DNA from 2 places in the Arthrobacter sp. UYEF36 genome. Region 2 is predicted to be linked to the other one. Evidence: predicted binding sites of a transcription regulator. Region 2 holds the regulator's gene; the other holds the start of a gene.

Region 1 (4,679 bases), on a different contig from region 2:
CACACAATCCAGAGCGCAACAGCAATGACAAGGATCACAGAGCTGCTAAGAGGGAAGTCCACATCAAAACCGTATGAGTAATGCGGGGTGCGGGACCGCATTGTCCCCGGTGTGTCGCGGGGGAACTGTCAAATGACTGGATTGATGACGTAAGCGCTGGTCAGAAAGGGTCTGCCGGCTACGCCGGACGGCTCTGCTGCCAGCGCGACAGGAGCCCCTCCGGCACTTCCTCGGACGTCAGTGCGAAGCTCCGATGATCAGCCCATCCACCGTTGATGTGCAGAAACCGCGGCCGGTAGCCCTCGTCACGGAAGCCGAGCTTCTCGACCACCCGGAGGCTGGGCCCGTTTTCGGGCCGGATGTTGATTTCCATCCGGTGCAGCCCCAGGTTCTGGAAGCAATAGTCCGTCACCAAAGCCACGGCGGTCGGGGCAAAGCCGTGCCCGGCCCGGTCCTTGTCCACCCAGTAGCCGAGTGTGGCCATCATCGCTGAGCCCCACACGATGGAGGAGACCGTCAGCTGTCCCACAATGACAGGATCCCGGAAACCCGGGGTCCGCTCGGTGATCAGAAACGGCAGGGCCGTAGCCTGGCCGGCCTGCGCCTTGAGGGACCGCACCATGTGGCGGTAGTCGGGAAGGCCACCCCCGGGGACAGGGTTGGACGCTTCCCAGGGGGCCAGCCACTCGCTGTTGCGTGAACGGACCTCGGACCATTCCTTGCGGTCCCGGTACCGGATCGGGCGCAGCACGAGGTCGCCGGTTTCGAGCGTCACCGGCCAGTGGAAGCTGCCCCCCACGGAAGCTACTTGGTCAGGCTGGGGGCCAGGCTCGAGGCGAAGCCCGGCAGCCATTCCCGCAGGCCGGGACCCAGATCGTCACTGTCGCAGGCCAACTGGACGCAGGCCTTGAGGTAGCTGAGTTTATCGCCGGTGTCGTAGCGGCGGCCGCGGAAGACCACGCCGTACACGCCGTAGCCTTCGCCGTCGCCGGAGGCGAGCTCCTGGAGCGCGTCGGTGAGCTGGATTTCGCCGCCGCGGCCGGGCGCGGTGCGTTCCAGCACCTCGAAGACTGCCGGGTGGAGGACGTAGCGGCCAATAATGGCCAGGTTTGACGGGGCGTCCTTGACGTCAGGCTTCTCGACCAGGTGCTTGATCTGGACGTACTCTTCGCCACCGATCGGCTGGACGTCGGCGCAGCCGTAGGCGCTGATCTCGGACGGCTCAACTTCGATCAGTGCGACCACCGATCCGCCGGTCTTCGCCTGGACCTCGATCATGGTGCTGAGAAGTTCGTCGCGGGCGTCAATCAGGTCATCGCCCAGCAGGACCGCGAACGGCTCGTAACCCACGTGCTGCTTTGCACGGAGTACGGCGTGGCCCAGGCCCATCGGATCGCCCTGCCGGACGTAGTGGATGTCCCCAAGATTGCTGGCAGCCTGAATGGACTCGAGCTTGGCGGTGTCCCCCTTGGCTTCAAGGGTGGCTTCCAGCGCGGGGACGCGGTCGAAGTGATCCTCAAGCGCGCGCTTGTTACGGCCGGTGATCATCAGGATGTCGCTCAGGCCGACTTTGACAGCTTCCTCGACGACGTACTGGATGGCCGGCTTATCAACGACGGGCAGCATTTCCTTGGGCATGGCCTTGGTGGCCGGAAGGAACCTGGTGCCGAGGCCGGCTGCGGGGATGACGGCCTTGCGGACGGGAGCGTTGGGTGTAGTCACTGGTCTAATCTAACGGAGGGACCAATCATTGGGTAATCATTCGGGCCGCCGGGAGAAGCGCTGTTTGCCGGGCTGCATCACGCGGAGGGGAACACGGGTATGCCGTCGAAGGAAGAGATCCGGGCCAGCCACCGCGCCGCGCGTGCCGCGCTGACACCGGCCGGACTGGAAAACGCCGGGGAGGGCATTGCCCGCCACGGACTTGCCTGGGCCACCGCTCTGACCGGGGGCGGCCAGGGCACTTTTGCCGCCTATCTGGGCGTGGGTTTCGAACCCCCGACCCTTCCCCTGCTGGCAGCGCTGCATGGGGCCGGGCACCAGGTGCTGCTTCCGGTCTGCGAGCCGGGCCGGGCGCTGAGCTGGGTGTACTGGACACCGGCATCCAAATTTGTCCGGAGCAGCTACGCGCCGATCCGGGAACCAGCGGGCGAACGCCACGACAGCACCGTCATGCGGCACACCGACGGCATCTTCCTGCCGGCCACGGCGGTCGACTTCGCCGGCAACCGGATCGGCCAGGGCGGCGGCTACTACGACAAGTTCCTGGCCGCGCTGACCGCGGTCCTCCCGTCGGGAACCCCGGCATCCGACGGCGCGATGTTGCCGCCAGTGCCGACCGCCGCCGTCGTGTACGCCGGCGAGGTCCTGCCGGCCGGCAGCATCCCGGCTGAGCCTTTCGACCGGAAGGTGGCCGCCGCCCTCACCCCGGCGGGCCTGCTCCGGCTGCAGCCCCAGTAGCTCACAAATGGACGCCAGGCCGGGGTGATAGAATTAGCACTCAGGCCCTGCGACTGCTAAGGGACGGATTCGAGCGACGGACATGTCGGCCTCGATCCGCACCGGACAGCACGGGACCTGCTCGCTTGTCCCAGAGGAGGATTTCCAGTGCCCACGTATGCATACGCCTGCAAGGACTGCAGCCACGCCTTCGAGATCGTGCAGTCGTTCACCGACAGTTCCCTCACGTCCTGCCCCGAGTGCCAGGGGACCCTTCGCAAGAAGTTCAACAGCGTCGGCGTCGTCTTCAAGGGTTCCGGCTTCTACCGGACCGACTCCCGCGACGCCAAAGGCAGCACCGTTTCGCCGGCCCCGGCTCCTGCCGCAACTCCGGCGCCTGCCGCCGCTTCCGCAAGCTAGGAACTGCCCGCGGGCTGCGGCCCCGTTCCGGTTCGATGCCTGCCGGGCTTTGTCCACATAGCCCAGGCACCGGCTGCCCGGCATTCGCGCCCCTGCGTAGTGTCGGGCTATGGCGACCGCCCGACCCCTCCCGCCCGTAGGCGTTTCCCCCAGGGTTGTCCTTGGCACCTATTTCCGTGGCTCATGGCGACCTTTATCGGTTCTAGGAAACGGCGGTTCCCCCGGTCGCCGCCCGGCCCGGCCTGGCTCCGCAAGCCCGCCGCGCCGGTCAGGACCCGGTGGACAGCCTCCCCGCAGGTGGCTGGCCCGCAACCGGCGGCTGTGGGTTGCGCTGCTGCTGTGCTTGGCTGCAGGTCTCACGGTCCAACAGTTGACACCGGCCCCGGCCTTTACGGTCTCCGCTTTCGCTGCCGCTCGGGACCTCCCGGCCGGGGAAACGCTCGGCCCGGACGACCTGACGGCGCTGAGCGTCCCGCGCGGGCTGGTGCCCGCCGGCAGCTTTGGCAGCGCCGATTCCCTGCAGGGCAAACAGCTTGCGGTGGCTCTCCGCAAGGGCCAATTGCTATCCGACTCCCAGCTCCTTGGTCCCGGCCTGCTGGCGGGAAGCCCGCCGGGATCTGCCGCCGTGCCGCTCCGAATGGCGGACCCCGCGTCGATCCAGCTGGTCTCCCCCGGGCAACTCGTCAACGTCGTGATGACAACCGGCAACAGCTTCGACCAGCCGGCAGCATCCCAGGTGCTGGCCGCCGCAGTGCCGGTGCTGTGGACCTCGGAACACGGCAGCGGAGCCGGCGAATGGCTGGCCACCGGGGAGACCGACGGTCTCCTGGTCGTTGCCGTCGATGTCGATCAGGCCGGACGCCTCGCCGGTGCATCCACGCAGGGGAAGCTGTTCTTTGTCCTCGTGGCGGCGGCTCCCGGCTAGCGGGTCCTCCCGGCCGGAGCCTGGCCGGAAACCCGGTCCCGGGCTGGGCCGGGCCCAATCCCCCGGGCCCAAGCCCAATCCCCCGGGCCGGGCCGGGGAGCCTAGCCCCAGTGCGGAGGCTTCTGTTCCTCGAGCCAGGCGTCATGGTCGTAGCCGCCCGGCTCGTCGCCCCAGCGCCTGGGATCGTCTTCAGCGGCCTTATTCGGCAGCACACCAGCGGGGACCGCCGCCGACGGCGCGGGTTGTGTCGCCTCGGCCCTGATGCTGTCCCGGTTTTCGCCGCCGTTTTGGACGTCGCCACCGTTCCGGACATCGCCATGGTTCTGGGTATCGCCGTCCGCAGTCATCCCGCCTGCCTCCTTACTGCCCTGATCTGTTCTGTACTCCTGCCCGCTGTCCGGCCGTCCGGACGAGGCCCGCCGCTCCGAGGCTTGCGCTTCGTTGACGGCCATATTCTCGACGTCGTCGTCGAAGAATCCCGGCGAGGTCTGTTTCCGGTGCGTCACGGCCGGCCTTTCCAGGCCCAGGTATCCGCCGATGCGGTCGGCGCAGGCCGAAGGGTCGGTGAACACCTCTATGGTCCATAGTGGCATGTAACGCCAGCCGAGCCGCTCCAGGAGTTGCGGGCGGAGCCTGCTGCGTTCGCGGACGGTCAGCCGGCGGTACTGCTCGGTTCCGTCGGACTCAATCGCCACCGGCCGGGGAATCTCCGCGTCGTCCTGTCCGAGGGTGTCCAGCGGATCGGCCGCGGCCACCATGTTCAGGGCGCCATCGTACTGGTGCCAGACCCTGGCACCGCGGGCCCGCAGGCGGTCGCCGAGGTCGGCCACGAGGGGGTCTGCTCCCAGGGCTTGTTCGCTGGCGGCTGCCCGCGATGCCGGGCTGCCCAGATCGG
Region 2 (4,679 bases):
GGCGTCCCTCCGGGCCAACTCCCCGAGCCCGCCCAGGCACGCATCCGCCAGATCCCGCAACGGATCAGTGCCCCGCAACGGATAGGAGTCTTGCGAAGGATCAGCGTCCCGCAACGGAAAAGAGTCTTGCGAAGGATGAGCGTCCTGCAGCCCTTCGCTGCCGGGGTCATCAGGACGGTCCCCACCGGCGCCCGAGGTGAAGGCATCAAGCGCAGCAACGGACGCGGCGACGGCCTCCCAGGCCTGCCTGCCCTCCGGACTCCATGCTGTCCTGCTATCCACACTTTCAGGATCTCAGGAGCCACCGACAATATTAGAAGGCCGCCTGCGTTGCAGCCCGACACCGGAACTGACCGACAACCGGCGAGGGGACAGGGTTCCAAAAGGCGGGTGTCCGGGTCCTTATACGTCTCCCATGCCCGGAAGGGCGGGACCAAAGCGAGGCTGCAGGCGGGGCGGGCGACCTTGGACGTACAGGCCAGGCTTGGGTGACCGATGTCAGGTAGTGAGCATTCCGGCCGCTGCCCACGGCCGTTGCGGCTACAGGCCTATTTGATCCAGCGCAGGTTGTATTCGTAGCGGTGCGGCTGGCCGCGGTTGACGTGGATGCCGGCCGCGACCGAGAAGCACGTCACGGCAATCCAGATGACCGTGGCCAGGACCGCGAAGATGTTGCCCACCACCGGGACGAAAACCAGCAGGTTGCACAGTACGGCAGCAATCGTGGGGGGCAGCGTGAAGTTGAGGGCTTCCTTGGACTCCTGGGCCGTGAACGGGCCGCGGTCCTTGAAGATCAGGTAGATCAGCAGCGCGGGAACGCAGCCCAGGATGCCGCCAAAGTGGGCCAGTGTGGCCCACTGCCGGTCCTCGTTGGCCGTGAGCGGCAGCGCATTCGCGGGAACGCCGTGGTACGGGGGCTGGCCATGGCCGGCCTGGTTGCCAGTGTGTTCGCGTGCGTTATCTGCCACGGTGTCGTCCTTCGGATTGCGGTGGTGCGTTGGTGCCTGGAGGTGCCAAGGCTGCGCCGGGAGCGTAGCCGCTGTACCAAGAATACTTGCTCGGGCGCCAATTCACGGATCGGCCCGCTGGCAGGGGAGCGCTGCAGGGCTCCTCAGGGAACAGTGAGGAAGTCAATGACCTCCTCCACCCGGCCCAGTAGGGAGGGCTCCAGATCGGCGTAGCTCCGGACCGCGCCCAGGAGCTTCTGCCAGCCCAGGCCGACGTCCTCCTTGGTGCTGTGCGGCCAGCCGAAGGCCATCAGGATGCCCGTCTTCCAATCCACGCCGCGGGGGATCACCGGCCACTGCTCGATTCCGAGTACGGCAGGCCGGATTGCCTGCCAGACGTCGACGTAGGGGTGGCCCACGATCAGGACGTTACCGGCCGCGCCGGGGGACGCCATCACAGCCTCGGCGATCCGGGATTCCTTGGAATCGGGAACCAGGTGGTCCACCAGCACCCCAAGCCGGCGCCCTGGCCCGGGCCCGAACGCCGCCACGGCACCGGCAAGGTCGTCGATGCCGTGCAGCGGCTCGACGACGATGCCCTCCGCCCGGAGATCGTCACCCCAGACCTTTTCTACGAGTTCGGCGTCGTGCTTGCCCTCCACCCAGATCCGGCTCGCTTTGGCCACCTGGGCGCGCTGGCCGGCCACCCGGACGGAGCCGGAAGCGGTTCTGGTGCCTGCGGTGCCTGCGGCGGCGGCCCGGGGCGCCGGCGGCATCAGCCGGATCGGCTGGCCCTCCAGCAGGAAACCGAAGCCGAGGCGGAAGGACCGGGATTTGCCGCGGCGGTCTTCAAGGGCCACGACGTGCATGCCGCCTGACTTCTCCACCCGGGTCACGGCGCCCACCCAGCCGGACTGCACATCTTCGAGCACCATTCCGCGCTCCACCTGCACTTCCGGCAGTTGGGTTTTGGCGGGGGCGGACAGGTCCTGGGGGCCCCAGTTCTGGTACGACATTGGCTACACACTGCTTTGCGCTCGGTTTGCTGCGGCGGGCTGTGCCCGAAAACACCCACCCCAGGAGGAACGCCCGGAGCGAATCCAATGCTAACAATGCGGCGACTCATATTAGACTGGTTAGCACTTAGGCATGTCGAGTGCTAATCAACACGTCTTGGTGCCAGGACAGCGTCAGGCGCGGCCGTCGAACGGCGGCACCGGATGCGGGACAGTCGATTGGAGGTGGAGGGTGAGCGAGCCACGCAAGCTCGAAGTGCTGCGCGCCATCGTGGAGGACTACGTCCACTCACGGGAACCCGTCGGCTCCAAAGCCCTCGTAGAGCGGCACCACCTCGGAGTGTCCAGCGCCACGATCCGCAATGACATGGCGGCTCTGGAAGACGAGGGCCTCATCACGGCACCCCACACCAGCGCCGGGCGCATCCCCACGGACAAGGGCTACCGGCTCTTCGTGGACCAGATTTCGGCGGTCAAGCCGCTCTCACCGGCGGAACGGCGCGCCATCCAGGCGCTGCTGGAGGGCTCCGAGGACCTCGACGACGTTCTGGACCGGACCGTCCGGCTGCTCTCGCAGCTGACCAACCAGGTTGCCGTTGTGCAGTACCCCCACCTCAGCCGCGCCAAGGTGCGGCATATCGAATTCGTCCTGCTGGCTCCCCGCAAGGTGCTCGCTGTGCTGATCGCGGACACCGGCAAGGTCGAACAGCGGGTCATTGACGCGGGGCAGGATCTTTCCGACGATGCCCTGTCCGAACTGCGCACACGGTTCCTCGGCAGCCTCTCGGGCACTCCGCTGAACCTGCTGCCGCAGACGCTGCAGTCGGTGATTGCCAGCTGCCCGCCCGCACGGCGCAGCGCCGCCCAGTCGCTGGCCCGCGGCCTTGAGGCGCTGGCCGCCAGCAGCCGCGAGGAGCGTATGGTCATGGCCGGGACCGCCAACCTGGCCCGCTCCAACGTCGACTTCCCGCTCAGCATCGGCCCGGTGCTGGAGGCCCTCGAGGAGCAGGTGGTCATGCTCCGCCTGCTGAGCGACATGGCCGAGGACCCGCGGGGCGTGACGGTCAGCATCGGCCGGGAAAACCCGTACGACGGCCTCGCGGAGGCCTCAGTAGTGGCGACGGGCTACGGCCCGGACGCCACGGCGAAAGTCGGAGTGCTGGGCCCCACCCGGATGGACTATCCGACCACCATGGCCGCCGTCCGGGCCGTGGCCCGCTACCTTTCGCGGATCCTCGGCCCCTGACGAACCGCGTCCACCCGACCGGCCCGACGGGCCGGCACCAGACTTCTTGCCCCTAACAGGCAGTGCCCCACCGGCAGTACAAAAAGGAAGAGATACAAACTTTGAGCAGCCATTACGACGTTCTGGGAGTCTCCCGCGAAGCTACCGGAGAAGAGATCAAGAAGGCCTACCGCAAGCTGGCGCGGACCCTCCACCCGGACGTGAACCCCGGGGATGACGCCTCGGACCGGTTCAAGGCCGTCACCCACGCCTACGAGGTGCTTTCCGATCCGCAGAAACGCCGGATCTACGACACCACCGGCAACGAGAACGGCACCGACAACGGCTTCGGCGGCGGCAGCTACGCCGGCCAGGGCTTCGCGTTCCAGGACATTTTCGAAACATTCTTCGGCGCCGGCGGCCAGGCTGGACCGGCCTCCCGGGTCCGCCGCGGCCAGGACGCCCTGATCAGCGTCCGGATCGAGCTGCGCGACGCAGTGTTCGGCGTCAACAAGAAACTCGAAGTGGACACGGCCGTCACCTGCCCCACCTGCGAGGGCTCATGCTGCCGGGACGGCAGCCACCCGGAACGCTGCGACATCTGCGGCGGCAGCGGCCTGGTCCAGCGCGCCGTGCGTTCCATCCTCGGCCAGGTCATGACCACGGCCCCCTGCGGGTCCTGCGAGGGCTTCGGCACCGTCATCAAGGACCCCTGCAACGAATGCGCCGGCCAGGGCCGGATCCGCAGCCGGCGCTCCCTGACCGTCAAGGTTCCCGCCGGCGTCGCCACCGGGACCCGCATCCAGCTCTCCGGGCAGGGCGAAGCCGGTCCCGCCGGCGGTCCCGCGGGCGATCTCTACGTCGAGATCCGGGTCGCCAACGACGCCACGTACGTGCGCGACGGCGACGACCTGCACGCCAGCCTCAACATCCCGATGACGGCCGCCGCGCTGGGCACCGAGCTGACCCTCGAGACCTTCGACGGCCAGCAGGAGATCGACGTCAAAGCCGGCACCCAGTCCGGGGAAATCATTACGCTCCGCGGGCTCGGCGTCACCCACCTGCGCGGCTACGGCCGCGGCGACCTCAAGGTCCACCTCCAGGTGGACACCCCCGCCAAGCTCGACCCCGCCCAGGAGGACCTGCTCCGCCAGCTCGCGAAGCTGCGCGGGGAACAGTTCACCGAAGGAAAGCTTGCAGCGAGCGGCGGGGTCTTCGCGAAGCTCCGGGACCGGCTCGGTAACCTGTAGCGGTGAGCAACCCCGTCTTCTTCACTGCCCCCGGCACCCTGGACGGGCTGGCCCCTGGTTCCGTCTTCGTCCTTGACGGACCCGAGGCCCGCCATGCAGTCACGGTGAAGCGCCTGGCCGCGGGGGAGACCGTGGACATCGCCGACGGCGCCGGCAAGCGCCTTACCGGCACCGTGGCCGCCGCCGCGCCCAACGAACTGACGGTGGAGTGCTCCGGGCTCTCCGACGAACCCCGGCCCGG

The links. Region 2 encodes HrcA, which represses chaperone genes, less so after heat shock. Its sites were predicted from a motif close to TTNGCACTCGNNNNNNNCGAGTGCNAA; they were not measured.
Region 1: the regulator HrcA is predicted to act here: its motif matches at 2,494-2,520, upstream of ABIB29_RS01645 (FmdB family zinc ribbon protein).

Annotation. Positions count from the first base shown of each region.
Region 1 covers NZ_JBEPOX010000001.1:336,571-341,249, reverse strand. Annotated here, with positions in the region: gene ABIB29_RS01665 (hypothetical protein) at 1-62, opposite strand, end outside; gene ABIB29_RS01660 (GNAT family N-acetyltransferase) at 179-799, opposite strand; gene galU (UTP--glucose-1-phosphate uridylyltransferase GalU) at 805-1,722, opposite strand; gene ABIB29_RS01650 (5-formyltetrahydrofolate cyclo-ligase) at 1,822-2,460, shown strand; gene ABIB29_RS01645 (FmdB family zinc ribbon protein) at 2,608-2,859, shown strand; gene cpaB (Flp pilus assembly protein CpaB) at 3,230-3,784, shown strand; gene ABIB29_RS01635 (AAA family ATPase) at 3,886-4,679, opposite strand, start outside.
Region 2 covers NZ_JBEPOX010000002.1:293,228-297,906, reverse strand. Annotated here, with positions in the region: partial or broken gene ABIB29_RS05425 (HNH endonuclease signature motif containing protein) at 1-114, opposite strand, end outside; gene ABIB29_RS05420 (DUF4870 domain-containing protein) at 549-968, opposite strand; gene ABIB29_RS05415 (DUF3097 family protein) at 1,112-1,963, opposite strand; gene hrcA (heat-inducible transcriptional repressor HrcA) at 2,196-3,209, shown strand; gene dnaJ (molecular chaperone DnaJ) at 3,311-4,438, shown strand; gene ABIB29_RS05400 (16S rRNA (uracil(1498)-N(3))-methyltransferase) at 4,441-4,679, shown strand, end outside.